DNA from 3 places in the Streptomyces sp. NPDC021622 genome. Region 2 is predicted to be linked to each of the others. Evidence: riboswitches for the same ligand, from Rfam matches in the RefSeq annotation. Region 2 holds a riboswitch; each other region holds the start of a gene.

Region 1 (7,286 bases), on a different contig from region 2:
ATCTCCTTCATGACGCCGTTCGCTTCCAGCGTGCCGATCGCGGACGCGGCGCGCGGGCACGTCAGGTAGTACGTCGTCGGGAACGGCGTCCCGTCCGGCAGGCGCGGCGCCGTCTCGACGACGTCCGGCTGCCCGCACGGGCAGCGGTGTGCGATGGCCCGCAGGCCGCGCGGCGGGCGGCCGAGCTGCTGCTTGAAGGCCTCGACGTCGGCGTCGGTGGGCTCGGTGCGCGGGGTGGTCGGCGGGGGCGTTTCCATGCCTGTCTTTCGTGTCCTTGGGTCAGTCGTCGGGGCGGTCGGCCTTGTCGACGCCGTCCCATACGTTCGAGTACCAGGGGCGCGTGGCCGCCCCCTGGTCGGCGCGGCGGTTCTCCGTCGCCGCGGGGTCGATCACCGTGAACCCGGTCTCGCCCGGCATCACGTAGTGCAGCCGGTCCCGGATGCGCTGCTCCGCGTACGCGTCGTCACGCCAGCGCGCCTTCTCGTCCTTCAGCTTCTCGACGTTCTCGCGGCGCTCGGCCTGCTCCCGGCGCTGATCGGCGATCTCGGCGCGCTGGGAGACGTACTGCCTTATCGGGTACGCGAGCGCGACGATGAGGGAGCAGAGCACAAGAGCGAGGAGGGCCGCCCGGCCGGTGAGCCGGGAGCGGCGGGCCTGGCGCTTGGTCTGGGAGCGGTAGACGCGCTCCGCGGTCTGCTCGCCGAGCAGCCGCAGCCTGGTCGCGGTGGAGAACCGGTCCCGGTCCTTCACGGCCATGTCCCCGCCTCCCGTTCACACGCGCGTACGTCCCCGCACACGGTACGGGACCGAGTACGGGGACGTACGTATCTACAGCGTGACTACGGCTCAGCCCTTGAAGCGGGGGAACGCCGAACGGCCGGCGTAGACCGCCGCGTCGTCCAGGATCTCCTCGATGCGCAGGAGCTGGTTGTACTTGGCGACGCGCTCGGAGCGGGCCGGGGCGCCGGTCTTGATCTGGCCGCAGTTGGTGGCGACGGCCAGGTCGGCGATGGTGACGTCCTCGGTCTCGCCGGAGCGGTGGGACATCATGCACTTGAAGCCGTTGCGCTGGGCCATCTCGACGGCGTCGAGCGTCTCGGTCAGCGAGCCGATCTGGTTGACCTTGACCAGCAGGGCGTTCGCGGACTTCTCCTCGATGCCGCGGGCCAGGCGCTCCGGGTTGGTGACGAACAGGTCGTCGCCCACGAGCTGGACCTTCTCGCCGAGCTTCTCGGTGATGACGTTCCAGCCGGCCCAGTCGTCCTCGAACAGCGGGTCCTCGATGGAGACCAGCGGGTACGCGGCGACGAGCTCCTCGTAGTACTCGGTCATCTCGGCGGCCGAGCGGGACTTGCCCTCGAACTCGTACTTGCCGTCCTTGTAGAACTCGGACGCGGCGACGTCGAGGGCGAGCGCGATCTGCTCGCCGGGGGTGTAACCGGCCTCCTTGATGGCCTCGAGGATGAGGTCGAGGGCGGCGCGGTTGGAGTCCAGGTTCGGGGCGAAGCCGCCCTCGTCGCCGAGGCCGGTGGCCAGGCCCTTGCTCTTCAGGACCTTCTTGAGGGTGTGGTAGACCTCGGTGCCCCAGCGCAGGGCCTCGGAGAAGGACTCGGCGCCGATCGGCGCGATCATGAACTCCTGGATGTCGACGTTCGAGTCGGCGTGCGACCCGCCGTTCAGGATGTTCATCATCGGGACGGGCAGCAGGTGCGCGTTCGGGCCACCGAGGTAGCGGAACAGCGGCAGGTCGCTGGCCTCGGATGCGGCGTGCGCGACGGCGAGGGAGACGCCGAGGATGGCGTTGGCGCCGAGCGAGCCCTTGTTGTCGGTGGCGTCCAGGTCGAACATGGCCTGGTCGATCAGGCGCTGCTCGGTGGCGTCGTACCCGACGAGCTCCGGGCCGATCTGCTCGATGACGGCGAGGACGGCCTTCTCCACGCCCTTGCCCTGGTAACGGTTGGGGTCACCGTCACGGAGTTCGATGGCCTCGAAAGCACCGGTGGACGCACCGGACGGAACGGCGGCACGACCCGTGCTGCCGTCGTCGAGGCCGACCTCGACCTCGACCGTGGGGTTGCCTCGGGAGTCCAGGATTTCCCGGGCTACGACGACGTCGATGGACGGCACGAGCATCTCCTTCTGGGATGTGACGCGGGTACGCGGGGCGTTGGCCTCGCGGACACGAGCCTAACCGGCTCCCGGACAAGAGCCAGCCGAGCGACCGCCCTGTGGACAAACCGAGAGCAAAAAGTTTCCGAACAAAACAAAGCCCCGCCCCGGTGCGTACGGGGGATACGCGCACCGGGGCAGGGAGCCCGTGGGGACGGGGGTCCCCCCCTCAGCAGCCGGGGGGGTAGCGCCCGAAGGGGCGCGGGGCTGTGACATGTGCGGCTCCGCCGCGTGGGCGCGACAAGCCACGACGCACCCGCAGTCATAAGGACCAGCGAGGCGCCCCCGCCAGAATTAGCTGAGGTGCAGCTGCTGACCCGGGTAGATCATGTCGGCGTTGTCGATGATGTCGCCGTTGAGCTTGTACACCTTGTGCCAGCCGCCCTTGACGTCCTTCTCCTCGGCGATCTTGGAGAGGGTGTCACCCTTCTTGACCTTGTACTCGCCGTCGCCCTTCTTGACCTTCTTGCCGGTCGGGGTCTCGACGGTCTTCTTGGACTCGGCCTTCGGGGCGGCCGGGGCGGCCTGCTTCGGGGCGGCCTCCTGCTTCGGCGCCTCGGTCTGGGCGCTCGGCTGGCTCTGCGGCTGCTCGGCCGGCTGCTGCTGCGGCGCGCTCTCCTCGGCGCCGCCACCGCTGTACGCGGCGCCCGAGAGGCCCACGCCACAGCTCGGCCAGGCACCCTTGCCCTGACCCGCGAGAACCTTCTCGCCGATCTCTATCTGCTGGGCCTTGGAGGCCTGGTCGGCGGTGGCCGCGTACTTCGTGCCGCCGTATGCGGCCCAGGTGGAGGCCGAGAACTGCAGGCCGCCGTAGTAGCCGTTGCCGGTGTTGATGGACCAGTTGCCGCCGGCCTCGCACTGGGCGACGGAGTCCCACTCGGAACCGGTGGCGGCGGAGGCCGAGCCGGCGGCCATCAGCGGGGCAGCGACCGCGACACCGGTGACGCCGGCGAGCGTGGCGACGCGGGTGGCCTTGGACGGACGACGGTGCTTGCCCTTGCTGGAAAACAGCATGAGTGATCCCCTCACCGACGCCTACGAGGTGAGCTGTCGGGTTCGGGCCGATGAAGTTGCCCGGCCGCGCTTCTCGAGCGCGACTTAACCCCTAGCCGGTCCCAACTCCGCTCGGCAGCTTCTTCGTTCTGCTGCTGTGCGGCCGGGCCCGGCGGAAACCTTGGGTCCCCCGCTCCTGCCTACGGCGCTTGACGCGACGACTGTTCCCGAACGGCCGTTGGCAGGACTAGGCGTACCGACCGGCGGGGCCCGCTGTGGCGAGCGGTCACGACCGTAGTCATGCGATCCGCCGAATTTCAAAGACGATCAGGGCTTCTGAGACCCATCTCTCACTTACGCCAAACCAGACATTCAGCGCGAAGCGACTGCCCGACTCTTCGTCAACTTCCCTTACTTTTCGCCCAAATCGAGGCTCTGACCGGGGAGGATGAGGTCGGGGTCGGTTCCGAGGGACTTCTTGTTCTCGGCGTAGAGCGCGCTCCATCCGCCCTGCACGCCGAGGTCGTCGGCGATGGTCCAGAGGTTGTCTCCGGAGCGGACCGTGTACGTCCCGTCGGCGCCGTCCTTCGCGCGGTCGTCGCCGCGCGACGCGTGCCGCCCCGAGCCGTCGCGGTCGCCGTTCTTGGCCTGCCCGTCGTCCGCGCTGTCGCCGCGGTGCCGGCCGGAGCCTTCGCCCGCGCCGGTGGAGGGGGTGGAGTTCGGGGAGTTCGGGGCGGGCGAAGTGGAATCGTTCTGCCCGGACTTGTCCGAATCACTACCGGAGTCGCCCGACTCGTCGTGATTCTTGTCTCGGGATTCGTCGCCGGAGTCGGCCTTTTCGGAGGGCTTCTCGGACGGCTTCCCCGAAGGCTCTTCGGTCGGCTTCTCCGAGGGCTTTTCGGTCGGCTCCTCGGAGGGCTCCTCAGACGGCTTCTCCGAGGGTTCGGCCGAGTCGCCCGAGTCACCCGACTCGCCCGCGTCGCCGGACCCGCTCGTGTCGGTCGGCTCGTCCGAGGGCACGGAGGTGATCGGAGCGCCCGGGTCGACGTCGGCGGGGGCGTCATCCTTGCTGAGTCCGGCGATCACTCCGCAGCTGGGCCAGGCGCCGGGACCCTGGTCGGCCAGGACCGTCTCGGCGACGGCTATCTGCTGCGAACGGCTGGCCTGGTCGGCGTAGGGGGCGTAGTCGAGACCGCCGTACTGCTCCCAGGTCTCCTGGGACATCTGGAGTCCGCCGTAGTAGCCGTTGCCCGGGTCCAGGCTCCAGGAGCCGCCGCTCTCGCACTCCGCGAGCTTGTCCCAGGTGGCGGTGTCCGCGGCGCTCGCGCTGGTGGCGCCGAGCAGCGGGATCGCGATGGCTGATCCGGTGACACCTGCCGCGACGATGAGGGCCGGGGCTTGGCGGGGGCGTCGGTGACGACCATTACCGGAGAGCATGCAAGTGCCTTTCAGAAGACTGCAGAGGCGACTGCGGCTGCTGCGACAGCGGATGCCGAGTCGTCGGTGAACGTAGCCGCAGTCGAACAGTTGTTACAAGTCGATGCAGCGGAGATCACGTGAAAGTCACAGTCTTGACGCACCGTCAGCTCAAGGGTGTCTCAGGTGCGCTTCTGTGCGGGTGTGAACTCCACCGGCAGCGTGCGCAGTCCGCGCATGATGAGCCCGCCTCGCCAGCGCAAATCACCCGGTTCCGCCGCGAGGCGCAGGTCAGGGAGGCGGCGTAGCAGGGTCGCGAGGGCGGCCTGACCTTCGAGCCGGGCGAGGGGTGCGCCGAGGCAATAGTGAATGCCGTGCCCGTATCCGAGGTGCTGGTTGTCGCGCCGGGAGAGGTCGAGCGTGTCGGGGTCCTCGAACCGCTCCGGGTCACGGTCGGCGGCTGCGAGTACGACGAGAACGGGGTCGCCCTGCGCGATGTCCTGCCCGCCGATGGTCAACGGCTCGGTGGCGAACCGCCAGGTGGCCAGCTCCACGGGCCCGTCGAAACGGAGGAGTTCCTCGATGCCGGTCTCAAGGAGCCCCATGTCCCCTCCCTTGAGGGACTCCTGGAGGCGCTCGCGCTGCTCGGGGTGGGTGAGGAGCGCGTAGGTCCCGTTCCCGATGAGATTGACGGTGGTCTCAAAACCGGCGAAGAGGAGAATGAAGGCCATTGCGGCGGCCTCGTTCTCGGTGAGGTGCTCGCCGTGGTCGGAGGCGCGGATGAGCCCCGAAATGAGGTCGTCGCCCGGTTCGAGGCGCTTGCGGTGGATGAGTTCGGCGAGATAGCCCCGCATCTTCTTCACGGAGCGCGCGACGCCGCCGCGCGGGCCGCCGCCGTGCCGGATCATCATGCCCGCCCAGTCACGGAAGTCGTCCTGGTCCTCGCGCGGGACGCCGAGCAGATCGCAAATGGCGTAGATGGGGAGAGGAAAGGCGAAGTCGTGAATGAGGTCGGCCTCCCCCTTCTCCGCGAACCGGTCGATGAGGTGGTCGGTCAGCTCCTGCACGCGGGGCGCGAACTCGGCGACGCGGCGGGGGGTGAAGGCCTTCGACACGAGGCGGCGGAGCCGGGTGTGGTCCGGCGGGTCGATGTTGAGCAGATGCGTCATCAGATTGGCGCTGCGCTCGCCCGGGATGCCGGTCTTGCTCTTGGCGTGGGCGGGTTCGTCGTGATGTGCCGGATTCTTGCTGAGCCGCTGATCGGCGAGGGCCTGCTTGGCATCGACGTACCGGGTGACCAGCCAGGCCTCCACGCCACTGGGCAGCGCGGTCCGGTGCACGGGTGAGTTCTCACGCAGCCAGGCGTAGGCGGGGTACGGGTCGGTGGCGAACTCCCAGGTGAAGAGTTCCGGCTGCGGGGCGGCGGCTCCTGCGGGGCAGGCGGCGGGCGGCTGGTCGTGCATGGGGTCGACGGTATCCCTAGGCAGGGCCCGGCTCCTGGCCGGTCGGGCGGAGGAGGCCTTTGAGGCGTTGTCCGGCCATGGGGTCGCCGTCGGCCTTGGCGATGCGGAAGTAGTGGACCGCGAGGTGCTGGTGGACCTGCCCGAGGAGGGCGGCCGTCCCGGGCTCGCCCGCGTCGGCGGCGGCCGTGAGATGAGGAACCGCTTCCGCGTAGGCGACGCGGATGGCCAGGAGGCGGCCCAGCGCACCGGCGGCGCGGGTGCTTCCGAGATCCGCGGCCTTGCGGTACCAGTCCTCGGCGGCCGCCGTGTCGCCTTCGTCCTCGGCAAGGAGGCCGAGCCACCCCATGGCGGGGGCGTCCCCGTTCGCGGCCTGGGGGGTGAGGGTCAGCCGGAAGGCGGCCACAAAGCCGTCCAGTTCGGCCACGTCGTGGGGCTGAAGATCGCGGTACGCACGGACCCACACCTTGTCCGGCACCGGCCCCGTCCCGGGTGAGCGGGCCGTGTCCGCGATCAGGGAGCCGTACGCCCGCCAGGTGCCCGGCCACTCGCCCGGTACGAGCAGTCCGGTCACTCCGTGCCGGGGCTCGGTGGCCCAGGCGAGCGCCTCCTCGAGGCTCTCGCTGCCGGCGTCGGCCGCCTCAAGGCCGTACTCCTCCTGGACCTGGCTCAGCAGCTTCGGTGTGACGCCCCGGGTGAGCCCGCACCGCGCGAGATCGATCGCGGCGCGCACGAGGAGGTGCCCCAGCGGATTCCTGCGGGCCGCCCTGCGCCACTCGTCCCACAGCTCCGGGCCGACCGCCAAGTACTCGGTGACGCCCCGTTCTCCGCGCCACCGCGCGGCGTCCACGAGGCGCGGGTCAGCTGCCTCCGCGAGCCGCGCCAGCTCCGGTTCGCTCCAGCGGGAGTTCAGCTGGACCGTGCCCGCGCCGCTCAGGACGCGGGACGCCGGGCCGCCGCCGAAGCGGTGGATGTCGTACGCCTCGTCGCTCATCGTGGCGAGGACGAGCACGCCCTCGTGGGCGAGTTGGGCGAGGAGGCCCGCGGTCAGGCCGTGTTCACCGAGGTGGCCCTCCAGGTCGTCGAGCCACACCACATACGTCTGTGTGCGGTCGCGGCCCTGCAGCTGGGCCGGGATGTCGCGCAGGTCCGTCCCGGGGTGCGGGGTGTGGACCCGGGCGCCGTCGCCGACGCTCCGGTGGAGCAGCGCCCAGGCCGCCGTCATCGTCTTGCCCGACAGCGGCTCCC
Region 2 (7,286 bases):
GGCGGCACCACCCGAACCGCTGCGGTTCACGGCGGCGCTGACGGCGGCGGGCGCCACGCATTCCGGGAAGGACCCTTCCCAAAGCACTCGTCTTCGCTCAAGCGGCAGCGGACAAGCACAACCCATCGCCGAGCTCGACGGCGTAAGCGTCGGCGAGCGACTGCATCTGGACGGGCTCCTTACGATCGCGCCCGGGCAACGGCTGCTGGTCACGGGCGAGAACGGGGCAGGCAAGACGACGCTGCTGCGCGTCCTGGCGGGCGACCTCCAGCCGGACACGGGGGCGGTGCGCCGACCGGCACGCATCGGGTATCTGGCGCAGGAGCTGCCCGCGCGCTCCACGCGGCTTCCTCTGCTCGCCGCCTACGCCGCCGGGCATCCCGGGCTGCCTGAGGAGTACGCCGACCAGCTCCTGGCGCTGGGGCTGTTCCGTGAGCAGGATCTGGACGTCCCGGTCGCGCTGCTGTCCGCGGGGCAGCAGCGGCGCCTGCAGATCGCGAGGCTGGCGACCCGGCCCGCGGACCTTCTCGTACTCGACGAGCCGACGAACCACATCGCGCTCGACCTGGTCGAGGACCTGGAGGCGGCGCTCGCGGCGTACCCAGGGGCGGTGGTCACGGTCTCGCACGACCGCGACTTCCGCGAGCGCTTCCCGGGGGAGCGGCTGGAGCTGCGCCGTGGCCGCAGATGCCGACCCTCGCCCGCGAGCGCTCCTCGCACCGTGCCGCCGCCCGGTGGCTCCAGGCGCAGCCGCACAGCAATCTGACATCCTGCCACCATGCGCGTACTGATCGTGACAGCAGGGAGCTGGGGCGATGTGGCCCCCTATACGGGACTTGGCGTGCGGCTGCGCTCCGTGGGGCACGAGGTGACCCTGGCCACCCATGAGCGGTTCGAACAGGCGGTGACCGCCCACGGACTCGGCTTCCGGGCCCTGCCCGTCGATCCGCGCCAGGAGCTGGCCTCGCAGGTCGGGCAGGGGTTGGCCAGAGCGGTCAGCCCGCCCGTCGCCATGGCCCGAGTGGCGCGTATGGCACGGGCGTTCATGCCCCGGCTGACCCGTGGCGTCGCAGACGCCGTACGGCAAGGCGCCGACGTCGTGCTGAGTTCCACGGTCACCGACCCCATGTGCGCGGCGCTCGGCGAGGCGTTGGGGCTGCCGAGCATCGGGGTCTACCTCCAGCCGGTCCAGCCCACAGGCGCCTTTCCGCCGATGCTCACCGGCGGCCGCTCGTTCGGATCGCACGGCAACCGCCTTGCCGCCTACGCCCTGTGGGCCGGCACTGACCACATCTTCGCCCCCGCCGTCGGCGCCCTGCGCCGCGAACTGGGGCTGCCGCGCCGGAGGTTCGGCGGCATGCTGGGCCTGCCGCGCGGGCGCAGTGTCCTGCACGGCTTCAGCCCGCGGATCGTCCCCCGCCCGACGGACTGGCCCCGAGGACACGAGGTCTGCGGCTACTGGTGGCCCCAACCTCCACCCGGCTGGGAGCCCGACCAGCGGCTGCTGGACTTCCTCGACGCGGGCCCGCCACCGGTCTTCGCCGGCTTCGGCAGCTTCGTCACCGCCGATGCCGAACGGCTGAGCACCCTGCTCGCCGACGCCATGCGCCGCGCGAGAGTACGCGGCATCATCCAGGCCGGCTGGAGCGGCCTGCACGCCGAGAACGACGACCTGATCACTGTCCAGGAAGTGCCCCACGCCTGGCTTTTCCCCCGGACCGCTGCCGTCATCCACCACGCGGGCGCCGGCACCACCGCGGCCGGGCTGCGCGCAGGAGTCCCCTCCGTCCCCGTCCCGGTCCAGCTGGACCAGCACTTCTGGGCGGCCCGCCTCCACACCCTGGGCGTCTCACCGCGCCCGCTGCGCTACCAGCACCTGACGGCACAACGCCTCTCCTCAGCGCTGACCTCGGCGGTCAAGAGCCCCGCCCTGCGCGCGCGTGCCCGGGACATCGCCGCCGCCCTCTCCCGCGAAGACGGCACACGCCAAGTCCTTACGGCCATCGAGCGGCTCGCCCCTTCCGGCAACGGCATTCCTTGACGACGGTAGCCGCAACTCCCCCAATCCCTGGCGCTATTGGGCCTCCAACCATTGCGGTACGGCCCTACCGCAATCGTTTACGGCGAATGTCAAACCTGGACGTGACGCCAGTGGTCTGTGTATTCCGTAGTTTCGGTGGCGACCAGTTCTGTACGTGTGGACGGGAAACAGCGAGCACGGACGGAACGGAAAGCACGGAACAGAAATGGGGGATACGAGAATGCTGACAATGAAGCACAAGACAATGATCGGCTCGGCCGCTGTCGTGATGGCAGGTGCTCTGGGCGCGACTTCGGCAGTGGCGGCTCCCGCACAGGCCGCCGCGGGCGGTACCGCGCCCGCGTGTATCGAGCGCAGTTACGTGAACAACGCCGACGGCGGAATGCAGGCCTGGCCGTACAACAACTGCGGCAAGACCATGCGGATCAGGATCATCGTCCACAACTGGCGTGACACCTCCTGCCAGTCCATCCCGAACAAGCACAGTGCGTTCTTCCAGACGCTGGGTGGACGGTACGACCGGACCGCGGTCTGCTGAGACACCGTCAGGAGATGATCGACGGCTGAACACGGGAGCGCGGGCCCGGCCACCATGAGGCGGCCGGGCCCCGCTGTCTCAGGCGGCCGGTAGCGTCGGCGTCCATGAACCGCGTTGAACTGACCGATGACGTAGAGGACTTCGGCCGCCCGGCCGCTCTCGTGGAGGAGACGGGCGAGCATGTGCCCCTCACCGAGGACGGTACGCCGGTGAGCGTGCTGCTCCCGGCAGCTGAGCAGGCGCATGACGTTCACCCGGCACCGCGTGGTGGTGGCCGAATTGCGCGATGCTGCGTGGCTTGACTGGCTGGAGGAGCAGGCGCTGCACGCACGCCAGGGGTGCATGAGCCCGAAGCAGGCGGCGGCGTTCGCCGAGTTCCTCGCCCGCCAGTAGTACGCCGGTGGCGTGGTGCGCGGTGGATCGAGTTCCGGTGTTGCGTCGCTGCTGGATGGCGCACCATGGGCCGCAGGGGGCGACGCTGCCCCGCGGGTGCGCCGGATCGGGCACCGAGGGGGAGGAGGAGACACGGTGGACGGGCATCGACCAGAGACGGCGGCGACGGCGATGACGACGGCGTTGGCGGCGGAGATGAGAGAGACGGTGCGGGCATTGCTGTCCGTGCTGGACCCGGAGCAGGTGCGCGAGCTGCGCGCGGGGCCGGCCCGGCTGGACGCGCCCGAGCTGCGGGAGTGGACGTATCTGCCGGGCGCGCGCCCTGGGCTGCCCACCGAGGGTCTTGGCGACCGGCAGCGCGAGGCCGTCGATGCGCTCCTCGCCACGGCGCACAGCGCGGCGGGAGCGGCGCTGGCGCGCGGGGCGATCGAGGTGGAACGGCACCGCCGAGCCATGGTCGGCGCCACGGGTGACGACCGCTACTGGCTGCGGCTCCTGGGTGACCCGGAAGGCGACGGACCCTGGGGCTGGCGGTTGAACGGCCACCATCTCGCCGTGCACGTATTGATCACGGCGGCAGGGATGCGGGTGACGCCACACTTCGTCGGCGCGGAGCCGGCGCGCATCACGCACGGTCCGCAGGCCGGCCGCAGGCTGCTGGGGCCGGAGGAGGATCTGGCCCGGGAGCTGGTCACGGACCTGGACGTCGGCCGACGGGCAATGGCGGTCTTCGCCGGCGCGCCTCCGGACGACATCTTGACCCGCGCCGACCCCTTCGCCGATCCAGACCTGCTGCCGACCGGCCTCCCGTACGGCGACATGACGCCCGGTCAGCGGCGGCTGCTTCAGCGTCTGGTGCGCCGCTACCTAGACCGCGCGCCCACGGCGTACGCGCAGGAGTGCTGGTCCGACGCCGTGGCGCGTGGACTGGACGCCCTCGCGTTCGCCTGGGCCGGTGGCCGCGCACCGGGGGACCGGCACTATTACTGCGTTCGGGCCCCGGACTTCCTCATCGAGTACGACAACACCCAGGACGGCGGCAACCACGCCCACTCGGTCTGGCGGCACGTCCGCCACGACTGGGGCGCCGACCTTCTCCGCGCGCACTACACGGAACAGCACCGGTGACTGAGCACTCGGTGCGGCCTGGGACAGGCGCCTGGTCCGGCCGCGGACAGGCCTGAGCCCCGGGCACATGGTGCGCCGGGGCTCACAGCGGACGAGACGGGGTGCGGTCTAGTACGGGCCGTTCACGTTGTCGATCGAGCCGTACCGGTTGGCCGCGTAATTGCAGGCGGCGGTGATGTTGGCGACGGGGTCGTAGCTGTCCATCGACGTGCCGGGCACGTGGTAGGCCTCGAACGTGGGGGCGATGACCTGCAGGAGCCCCTTGGACGGGGTTCCGGCGACAGCGTTGGAGTCCCAGTTGTTGATGGCCAGCGGGTTGCCGGAGGACTCGCGCATGATGTTGCGGTGGATGCCCTCGTAGGTGCCGGGGATGCCCTGCTCGGCCATGATGTCGAGCGATTCCTTGATCCAGCCGTCGAGGTCGTTGGTGTACGACTTCTTCGCCGGGGCAGCGGCGGGCTCGGCGGACGTGCTCTTGCGCTCGGAGCGGTCCGCCCGCTCGTCGGACGCCCTGGAGTCGGCCGACTCCTCGGCGGAGGCCTTCTTGCCGAGGGTGAGCTTGAGGCCGGGGTGGATCAGCCGCGGGTCGTCGCCGAGGGCGCTGCGGTTGTCCTTGTACAGCTGCTTCCAGCCGCCGCTCAGGGAGTGCTCTCGGGCGATCTTGGAGAGGGAGTCGCCCGCGACGACGACGTAGGTCTTCGGGGCGGCGGCGGGCTTGGCGGGCGGGGCGGCCTGAGCCGCGCCTGCGGAGGTCGCGCCGAGCACCGGGAGTACGAGCACGGCCCCGCCCGTGCCTGCGGCGGCGATGCCCCGGCTGAGCGGGCTGGACTTGGGACGGCGGTGCTTGCCCTTTGCAGGCATGACGAATTCCTCTCCGTCGCCTACGAGGTGAGCTGTCGGGTTCGGACGGGAGATGTCCGGTCGCACTGGGAATGCGACTTCACCCCGAGCCGATCCGGAATGCGGATCGACGGCTTACCTGGGTCCCCCGCTCCTGCCGTGCGTTTGTGAGTGGGTGGAAGAGTTCCCGGATGGCGGCAGGATTCGGCGTTCCATCCGGATTGACGGTGACGTTAGGCGAGAAAGCCCGGACGGAACAAGACACGAATTCGCAGAGGGAATGCCTGAGGTCCGCTCTTGGCGACCAGAATGCCCGGCCCCCTTTGATCGAAAAGCCCAACTTTCTTTGCGCAGAACGGAAGTGCGCTCGGCGACTCTCGGAACCCGCGGCCGCCGGTGTGACTCATTTCACCGAATTAGGCGCAGGTCGATTTGCTGCTCGGCGGCGTATCGGAGCATGCCATTTCGTGTGACTGTCCCGCAATGGCGACAGAATTTCATTCACGCCATAAACAAAGTTAAATGAGCAACTATAGTTGCAAATCTGGACATACTGCGGAGGTTGCTTGTGCCGCCAAAACGGGCATTTCGCCTGTAATGCCCTCGCGTGCACCGCCGCAGCCCTGGACACGGCACCGGATATATCCGGCAGGAGGGGGAGGGCAGGCCTGTGGCCGACGCCGCCGAAGTCATCGTCCAACCCCGTGTCCAACCCCGTACGCCGCCGCCTCCCGCGACGGCAGCCACCGCGGATGTCCTGGACGTCCGGAACCTTCTGGAGCGGCGATTCGGCGTATGTGAAACCACCGGCGGACCTTCCGTAACGCGGTGAAGGAGTCAGCTGTGCCACAGCGATCAGGTGTGGGAACAGCCGGGGGAACAACCGCCCGGCTCCAGGACCAGGACCACTCTTCGGACGCCCTGAGCTGGTGTGCATCGCGCGCGCCGACGCCGGGGGACGCATCACCCCGACCGGCGCGACCGCCGCCGCGGACATCTCCGTGAGCGGTCTCGACGCCGTGGCGGCCTTGGCGGACGTCACCATCAGTCCGCTGTTTCGGCGCGGACCAGGAGAGGCTGCGCGCCCAGGCGGGCGCCCCTCGGAAGGCACCGGTGCCGACGACGCCACCCTGGAGACCTCGACCGGATGGGACTCTTCTTCCATGTCGACGCTCCCGCCGACCAGTTGGACGCGCTGGCCGAGCGGCTCCGCGCGTCGGACGCCGTGGAGGGCGCCTACGTCAAGCCCGCGGCCGCCCTCGCCGTCCCCGAGGTCGTACCGAAGAAGGAGAGCGAGGAGACCGAACTCCCGCCGCTCAACGACATGCAGCCGACGGGCGCCGACGCACCGCCCGTCTCCCCGGACTTCAACGCCCGACAGGGCTGTCTCGACGCGGCTCCGGGCGGCGTCGACGCCCGCTACGCGTGGACCCTGCACGGCGGGCGCGGCGCCGGCGTCCGCGTGATGGACTGCGAGTGGGGCTGGCGCTTCACCCATGAGGACCTTCGCCTGAACCAGGGCGGCATCGTCTCCGGCACCGGCAGCACGGACACCGATCACAGCACCGCGGTGCTCGGCGAAATCGGCGGCGACGTCGACGCGTTCGGGAGCACCGGGATCGCGCCGGACACGGTCACCAGCGCGTCCGCCTTCTCCATCCCCACGGCCACGGCGATCCGGAACCCCGCCGACCGCCTCGGCCCCGGCGACATCATCCTGCTGGAGATCCACCGCGCCGGTCCGCACGCGACAGGCGTCGGCCAGGTCGGTACATCGCCGTCGAGTGGTGGCCGGACGACTACCTGGCCATCCGATACGCCGTCAACAAGGGCATCACCGTGGTCGAGGCCGCGGGCAACGGCGCGGAGAACCTGGACCACGCCGACTACGACACCCCGCGGGCGGGCTTCCCCTCATGGTGGCGCAACCCCTTCCGGCGCACCGCGCTGGATGCCGGCGCCGTGATCGTCGGTGCCGGGGCGCCGCCGCCCGGCACCCACGGCCGCCGGCACGGCCCGGACCGGTCCCGCCTCGACTTCTCCAACTACGGCGCCTGCGTGGACGCACAGGGCTGGGGACGCGAGGTGACCACCACCGGCTACGGCGACCTCCAGGCGGGCGACAACCAGGACTTCTGGTACACGGACCGGTTCAGCGGTACGTCCAGTGCCTCGCCGATCGTCGTGGGCGCGCTGGCGAGCGCCCAGGGCGTCCTGCGGGCGAACGGCCGTATCCCGCTGTCGCCCTCGCGGGCCCGGCAGCTGCTGCGCTCCACCGGCTCACCGCAGCGGGACGCGCGGTCGAGCGGGCCACGGCCACGACGGTCACGTACTGGCTGACGGTGA
Region 3 (7,286 bases), on a different contig from region 2:
TCGCCCGTGCGGCGGCCGGGGTGCTGCTCGTCGGTGCCGGTGTCTCCGGCATCGTCGTGCTGCAGGGCTCGACCTCGCACCTCAGCTCCGTGCTGCAGGCGGCGCTCGCCGTGCTCGTCGGCGTCGCCCTGCTCGCCGGCCCCTATCTCGTACGCATGATGCAGGACCTCTCCGAGGAGCGCCTGATGCGGATCCGCGCCCAGGAGCGGGCGGAGGTCGCCGCGCATGTGCACGACTCGGTGCTGCACACCCTGACCCTGATCCAGCGCAACGCGGAGAACGCCTCGGAGGTGCGCAGGCTGGCCCGCGCCCAGGAGCGCGACCTGCGTCAATGGCTCTACAAACCGGAGGGCACGGGCAAGGACGAGGACGACGAGCCCGACACCCTCGCCGAGGCGGTCCGGCGCAACGCGGCGGAGGTCGAGGACAAGCACGGCGTCCCCATCGAGGTCGTCATAGTCGGCGACTGCCCGCTCGACGACCGGCTGTCCGCGCAGATGCAGGCCGCGCGGGAAGCGATGGTGAACGCCGCCAAGTACGGTGGCGAGGGCGGTGCGGTGCAGGTCTTCGCGGAAGTTGAGGGGGAGACGGTGTTCGTGTCCGTCCGGGACCGTGGCCCCGGGTTCGATCTGGATTCCGTGCCGGACGACCGCATGGGAGTACGAGAATCGATCATCGGCCGTATGCAGCGCAACGGCGGCACGGCGCGGCTGCGCGCCGTGCCGGGGGGCGGCACGGAAGTCGAGCTGGAGATGGAGAGGACGGCGACGACATGAGCGACGCGAGTGAGCCCGTGGGGCCCAGGGGCGGATCAGAGGGTGCGCCCGACCCGACCGCGGCCGGACCGGACACGTCGGCCGGACCGGGCACGTCGGCCGTGCCGACTGAATCGGCTCGGCCCGCCGATGCGGCCGGTACTGCCGTCGGCGGTGACGAGGAAGGCCGCCGGGTGCGTGTCGTCCTCGTCGACGACCACCGGATGTTCCGTACGGGCGTGCAGGCGGAGATCGGCAGGACGGCGATCACGGGCGTCGAGGTCGTGGGTGAGGCCGCCGATGTCGATCAGGCGGTCACGGTCATCACGACGACGCGTCCGGAGGTCGTGCTCCTCGACGTGCACCTTCCGGGCGGCGGCGGGGTCGAAGTCCTTCGCCGTTGCGCGCCGTTGATGTCCGACGCCGAGAACCCGGTGCGGTTCCTCGCGCTCTCTGTGTCGGACGCCGCCGAGGACGTCATCGGAGTCATCCGGGGCGGCGCCCGCGGCTATGTCACCAAGACCATCACCGGCACCGATCTGGTCGACTCCGTCTTCCGTGTGCAGGACGGCGACGCGGTGTTCTCGCCGCGGCTCGCCGGGTTCGTCCTCGACGCCTTCGCGTCGACCGACGCGCCGCCGGTCGACGAGGACCTGGACCGCCTCACCCAGCGCGAGCGCGAGGTGCTGCGGCTCATCGCGCGCGGGTACGCGTACAAGGAGATCGCCAAGCAGCTCTTCATCTCCGTGAAGACGGTGGAGTCGCATGTGTCGGCGGTGCTGAGGAAGCTGCAGCTGTCCAACCGGCATGAGTTGACGCGGTGGGCTACGGCTCGGCGGTTGGTCTGACGGGTCGGTCGGACTTCAGCGGTGTGTGCCGCCCGCGACCGCGGTGGGGGTCAACATCCGTACCGCCCAGCGGTAGTGGCCGACCGCCTTGGTGACGCCGACCAGGCCCGTCAGCCACAGGACCAGGCCGGCGCCCATGCCGAGGGCGACGTCGCCGTACGAGTCGCGTCCCGGCTCGGCGTAGGCGGCGGCAGCGAAGGACGCCCCCAGGCCCAGCGCGCACAGGACGAAGGAACCGAGGAGCCAGCAGAGGCTCAGGCCGGGGGAGCGGAGCGCGGAGTCCGCCGTCGGGTGGCTGTCCAACGCGAGCCAGGTGTCGGTGAGTTGGCGTATCTGCCGGTCGCGGCGGATGCCCAGGGCGACGCCGATCACCGAGGGGACGAGTGCCCCCAGGCCCAGGACGGCGCAGACCGGGCCGAACACGATGACCATGGGCTCCTTGTCCTCGACCATCTGGATCGGCAGCGCGAGCAGCGACCACCCGATGACGCCGCCGAGCCCCAACAGCCAGAGCAGCAGCAGCCGGTGCACTCCCAGGCTCCGCCTGCGCAGCTCTTCGAGTGCCATGCCGCGGTCGGCGAGGAGCGCGTTGCGGTCCGGCCACGTGCGCAGGTGGGCGGGCGGCGGTGGGGGCGGCAGCGTACGGCGGGGCATGAGCCAGAACAGTACCTTCGGGCTGCTCGGACTCTTTGTGAGGCCCTTCACGCCACCCGCGTGGCCCCCGCGAACGGCATCTGGCTGATCGGTGCCAGGCGCACCGGCGCGCTCGGGTTCGGGGCGTGGATCATCTGTCCGTTGCCCACGTAGATGCCGACGTGACTGATGCCCTGGTAGAAGAAGACCAGGTCTCCTGGCTGCAGTTGGGAGCGCGGGACCCGGTTGCCCGCCGCGATCTGGGAGTACGTCGTACGGGGAATGGCGACCCCCGCGGAGCGGTACGCGGCCTGGGTGAGCCCGGAGCAGTCGAAGGCGTTGGGGCCCGTGGCGCCCCATACGTACGGGCTGCCGAGCGCCTTGTAGGCGTAGGAGACGGCCGTCGACGCGCGGGCGTTGGGGGCTTTCGCCGGGGCGTCCAGGGCGGCGTCGCGGCCGGCGGCGCGGGAGGTCCGGTCCTGATCGCCGTCGCCCGCCAGCCGCGCACGCTCTTCGGCGGTCAGCCGGGCGAGCAGCCGCTTTGCGGAGTCCAGCTTTCCGTTGACCGTCTTCTTGTGCTTCCTCAGCTCCGCCTGGCGGGATTCGAGGCGGTCGAGCGTGCCGTCGGCCTCGCTGTGCAGCTGGTCGATCTCCTGGAGCTGCTTGCGTACGCCGCTGACGGCCGAGGCCTGGCGGCTGCCCGCACGGTCGGCGAGCGCGGCGCGCTCCAGGAACTGGTCGGGGTCGGAGGAGAGCGCGAGCTGGACGGCGGGATCGATGCCGCCGCTGCGGTACTGCGCCGCGGCGATCGAACCGAGGCCCTCGCGCGCCGAGTTGAGCTTCTCCGTCTTGCGGGCCGCCTCGTCGCGCAGCTCGCCCAGGGACTCCTCGGCCTTGTCCGCCTTCTCCTTGGCGCCGTTGTACTTCTCGGCGGCGATCTCCGCCTCGCGGTAGAGCGCGTCGACCTTGGACTTCACCTCGGTCGGGCTGAGCCGGGGGTCCGCGTGGCCCGTCCCGTCGAAGGCGGTCGCCGTGGCGGCCCCGGCGAGGGCGAGGGTGGCGGCGGTACGGGCCGTACCGCCGCTGAGCGCGCGCTGTCTGGGCTTGCGGTGAGCTGCCACGAGGGGGCTCCTTAGGGTCCGGCGACGGCCCGCACAGGGGGAGCGGACCGCCGCCGGGTTTCTCGGCGGTGGTGTCCGACTGCCGCCCCTGGTCCGGACGGCGGTGGGGAGCCGGTCACCTGACGAAGGACGCTAAACCTGACCGTCACGGGTTGGTGACGGAATGTACGCAACTGACGGAAGTGCTCCGGCCGGTGGCCGTATGTGGCCGCGCGCATCGCGTGGCCGCACAGCCTTCGTACAGGCCCCTGACCGATGCGCCGCTTGTGGCCCACCTGGGTGCCGAGCGGTGGTATGGCCCCGGCTAGGCTCCGGATCCATGGACGTACTCACCCATGTCTTCGTCGGTCTGCACATCATCGGTATCGCCTCCCTGCTGGGCGGCTTCCTCACCCAGATGAAGCAGATGGGCCAGGGCACGGCCCGCTTCAACCCCGCGATGCTGCACGGCGCGCTGACCATGCTGGTCACCGGCGTGATCCTGGTGGGCCTCAACCAGGCGGACGACAACCCGGTCAACAACCTCAAGATCGGCATCAAGATGGCCGTGCTGATCGTGATCCTCGCGCTGGTCTATGTGAAGCGGGACGAGGAGAAGGTCGACAAGGGCATGTTCGGTGCGGTGGGGCTGCTGACCACGGCGAACATCTTCATCGCGGTGCTGTGGACCTGACCACCGCAGGAAAACGGCCCTCCACGCGCGCGTGGAGGGCCGTTTTCCTTTGCGTGTGACGGTTACGCGGGGCGCACCACGCTGTGGATCGGCATGTAGTAGATCGACTCGACGCGGACGTTCGTGCCCGGCTTCGGGGCGTGGATCATCTTGCCGTCGCCGATGTAGATCCCCACGTGGCTGATGTCGTCGTAGAAGAACACCAGGTCACCCGGCTTGGCGTCGGCGGTTTTCACCGTCGTGCCGACCTTCACCTGGTCCCACGTGGTGCGCGGCAGGGAGATGCCCGCGGCCTTCCACGCGTCCTGGGTGAGACCGGAGCAGTCGTAGGAGTCGGGGCCCGTGGCACCCCACACGTACGGCTTGCCGATCTGCGCCTCCGCGAAGGCGATGACCTTCGCGGCCTTCGTCGCGTAGCCGCTGTCGGTGTCCCCGGAGCCGGTGCCGGTACCGGTGTCGGAACCGGTGTCCGGGGTCTCAGTGTTCTCGTCGGTCCCGTCGTTCTGCTGCTCTTCCTCGCGCTCCTTGGCGGCCGCCTCTTCCGCCGCCTTGCGCTTGGCCTCCGCCTCGGCCTCCTGCTTGCGGGCCAGTTCGGCGGCCTTGCGCCTGGCCTCTTCTTCCTTCTTCTTCTCGATCGCCGCGAGCCGCGCCTTCTCCTCGGCGGTCAGCTCGGAGAGCAGCGTCCGGGCCTTCGTGAGCTTGTCCTGGACGGCCTTCTTGCTCGTCTTCAGGTCGTCCCGCGAATCGCTCAGCGTCTCCAGGGACTTCGCGGCCTTCGCGCGCTGCTTCGTCGCCGACGCCTGCTGCGTCTGGTAGTCGTCGACGGCCTTCTTCTGGCGCTCGGTCAGCCGGTCCGAGAGATGGTTCTGGTCGAAATACCCCTGCGGGTCATCGGCGAGCATCATCGTGGCGGTCTCGGAGACGGCGCCGGTGCGGTACTGGGCCGCGGCGAACGAACCGAGCTCCTGACGGGCCTCGTTCAGCTTGTCCGTGCGCTGGGCCACGTCGTCCAGGAGGGTGTCGACCTTCTTGCGCTGCTTCTCGGTGCGCTCCTTGGCCGAGTTGTACTTCTGGGTGGCCACGCCGGCCTGCTGGTAGAGGTCGTCGACCTTCTTCTGGACCTCTTCGAGACTGGGCTTCTGTGGCGCCGAGGGGGCCGCTTGGGCGCTCTGCGACAAGAGGGCCACGGAGGTGAGGGCCGCCGTCGTGATGCCGATGGCGGGAGTGGTGCGTATTCCGGCAATGCGGGTCCGCGGCTTGCGGTGCGACGCCAAGGGAGGCGACTCCTTCCGTAGACCGCCTACCGGGTTAGCTGTCGGGTTCGGGCGGGTGGTTCGGAAGGTTGCCCTACAGTCCCGTACTTCGTACGGGACCGATTCACCCCAAGGTCTTGGTGGGTCCCCGGCTCCGAGGAGGTCGGACTCGGCGGAGGCCACCCGTTCCCGGCGGGGTTCGCCGGTGGAAGTACGAGCAGCCCGCGGAGCACGCTAGCCAACTCGTGTGGTCCGTGTGAAGGTTGATGTTCGATATGCCCGATACATTTTCGTGACTTTACGAAGCTCTTGACGCGGGCACGCCGTGCCGTAGCGGAGCGTCACCGCCCGCGGGCGGGGCGTGAGGGGTCTCCCCTGCTCGAGCGGAGCCGAGAGCTTGGGGAAGGATCGAGGTGGCCGGAACCCGGGGCGGGTTGTCAGTGGGGCCGCCTAGACTCGGGAGGCGATGAGCAGCCTCTTTGATGACAGCTTCCTGGCGGACCTCCAGCCCTTGCGGGCATCGGAGGGGGAGCCCCCGCCGCCGCCCGAGGACAGTGCTCCGGAGCCCATTCCGGATGATCTGTTCGACGGGAAGTTCGACGCGCCCACGCCCCGGGACGCGCACTACCGCGGCGGCGCGCCCCGCCCGGTGATCGACCCGGCGGCGCTGCTCGACGGTCTGAACGAGAACCAGCGCGCGGCCGTCGTGCACGCGGACTCCCCGCTGCTCATCGTGGCCGGCGCCGGCTCCGGCAAGACCCGGGTCCTGACCCACCGCATCGCCCATCTCCTGGCCGAGCGGCATGTGCACCCGGGACAGATCCTGGCGATCACGTTCACGAACAAGGCCGCGGGCGAGATGAAGGAGCGCGTCGAGCAGCTCGTCGGGCCGCGCGCGAACGCGATGTGGGTGTCGACCTTCCACAGCGCCTGCGTCCGCATCCTGCGCCGCGAGTCGAAGAAGCTGGGCTTCACCTCCTCCTTCTCGATCTACGACGCCGCCGACTCCAAGCGGCTCATGGCGCTGGTCTGCCGTGACCTGGACATCGACCCGAAGAAGTTCCCGCCGAAGTCCTTCAGCGCCGAGGTCTCGAACCTGAAGAACGAGCTGATCGACGAGGAGACCTTCGCAGGACAGGCCGCGGACGGCTTCGAGAAGACCCTCGCCCAGGCGTACGCGATGTACCAGTCGCGGCTGCGCGAGGCGAACGCGCTCGACTTCGACGACCTGATCATGACGACGGTCCACATGTTCCGCGCGTTCCCGGACGTCGCCGAGCACTACAGGCGCCGCTTCCGGCACGTGATGGTCGACGAGTACCAGGACACCAACCACGCGCAGTACGCCCTGGTGCGCGAGCTGGTCGGCCCCTCCGGAGGCGAGGGGGACGATCCGGCCGAGCTGTGCGTCGTGGGTGACGCCGACCAGTCGATCTACGCCTTCCGCGGCGCCACGATCCGCAACATCCTCCAGTTCGAGGAGGACTACCCGAACGCGACGACGATCCTCCTGGAGCAGAACTACCGCTCCACGCAGACGATCCTCACCGCGGCCAACGCCGTCATCGAGCGCAACGAGAGCCGCCGCCCCAAGAACCTGTGGACCAACGCGGGCGCGGGCGCGCGCATCACCGGCTATGTCGCCGACACCGAGCACGACGAGGCGCAGTTCGTCGCCGACGAGATCGACCGGCTCACCGACGCGGGCGACGCGAAGGCCGGCGACGTCGCGATCTTCTACCGGACGAACGCGCAGTCGCGTGTCTTCGAAGAGATCTTCATCCGCGTCGGCCTGCCCTACAAGGTCGTCGGCGGTGTCCGCTTCTACGAGCGCAAGGAGGTCCGGGACGTCCTCGCGTATCTGCGCGTGCTCGCCAACCCGGAGGACTCCGTACCGCTGCGGCGCATTCTGAACGTACCCAAGAGGGGCATCGGCGACCGCGCGGAGGCGATGATCGACGCGCTCTCGCAGCGCGAGAAGATCTCCTTCCCGCAGGCGCTGA

What was found. Region 2 has a riboswitch for cyclic di-AMP ahead of AB0G47_RS35695 (LysM peptidoglycan-binding domain-containing protein). Riboswitches for the same ligand answer to the same signal wherever they lie in the genome.
Region 1: it holds a riboswitch for cyclic di-AMP, as region 2 does, so the genes downstream of both, AB0G47_RS18365 (transglycosylase family protein) here and AB0G47_RS35695 (LysM peptidoglycan-binding domain-containing protein) in region 2, are expected to answer to the same signal.
Region 3: it holds a riboswitch for cyclic di-AMP, as region 2 does, so the genes downstream of both, AB0G47_RS14735 (NlpC/P60 family protein) here and AB0G47_RS35695 (LysM peptidoglycan-binding domain-containing protein) in region 2, are expected to answer to the same signal.

Annotation. Positions count from the first base shown of each region.
Region 1 covers NZ_JBFACK010000008.1:231,504-238,789, reverse strand. Annotated here, with positions in the region: gene AB0G47_RS18380 (DUF501 domain-containing protein) at 1-257, opposite strand, end outside; gene AB0G47_RS18375 (septum formation initiator family protein) at 280-756, opposite strand; gene eno (phosphopyruvate hydratase) at 847-2,127, opposite strand; gene AB0G47_RS18365 (transglycosylase family protein) at 2,464-3,183, opposite strand; cyclic di-AMP (ydaO/yuaA leader) riboswitch at 3,187-3,380, opposite strand; gene AB0G47_RS18360 (transglycosylase family protein) at 3,574-4,599, opposite strand; gene AB0G47_RS18355 (cytochrome P450) at 4,761-6,041, opposite strand; gene AB0G47_RS18350 (sel1 repeat family protein) at 6,058-7,286, opposite strand, start outside.
Region 2 covers NZ_JBFACK010000023.1:63,720-71,005, reverse strand. Annotated here, with positions in the region: gene abc-f (ribosomal protection-like ABC-F family protein) at 1-766, shown strand, start outside; gene AB0G47_RS35715 (glycosyltransferase) at 779-2,041, shown strand; gene AB0G47_RS35710 (hypothetical protein) at 2,271-2,579, shown strand; gene AB0G47_RS35705 (hypothetical protein) at 2,823-2,972, shown strand; gene AB0G47_RS35700 (DUF3500 domain-containing protein) at 3,108-4,100, shown strand; gene AB0G47_RS35695 (LysM peptidoglycan-binding domain-containing protein) at 4,209-4,961, opposite strand; cyclic di-AMP (ydaO/yuaA leader) riboswitch at 4,966-5,160, opposite strand; gene AB0G47_RS35690 (S8 family serine peptidase) at 6,780-7,280, shown strand.
Region 3 covers NZ_JBFACK010000006.1:302,579-309,864, forward strand. Annotated here, with positions in the region: gene AB0G47_RS14710 (PspC domain-containing protein) at 1-776, shown strand, start outside; gene AB0G47_RS14715 (response regulator transcription factor) at 773-1,603, shown strand; gene AB0G47_RS14720 (hypothetical protein) at 1,619-2,257, opposite strand; gene AB0G47_RS14725 (NlpC/P60 family protein) at 2,305-3,357, opposite strand; gene AB0G47_RS14730 (hypothetical protein) at 3,677-4,030, shown strand; gene AB0G47_RS14735 (NlpC/P60 family protein) at 4,093-5,304, opposite strand; cyclic di-AMP (ydaO/yuaA leader) riboswitch at 5,312-5,468, opposite strand; gene pcrA (DNA helicase PcrA) at 5,750-7,286, shown strand, end outside.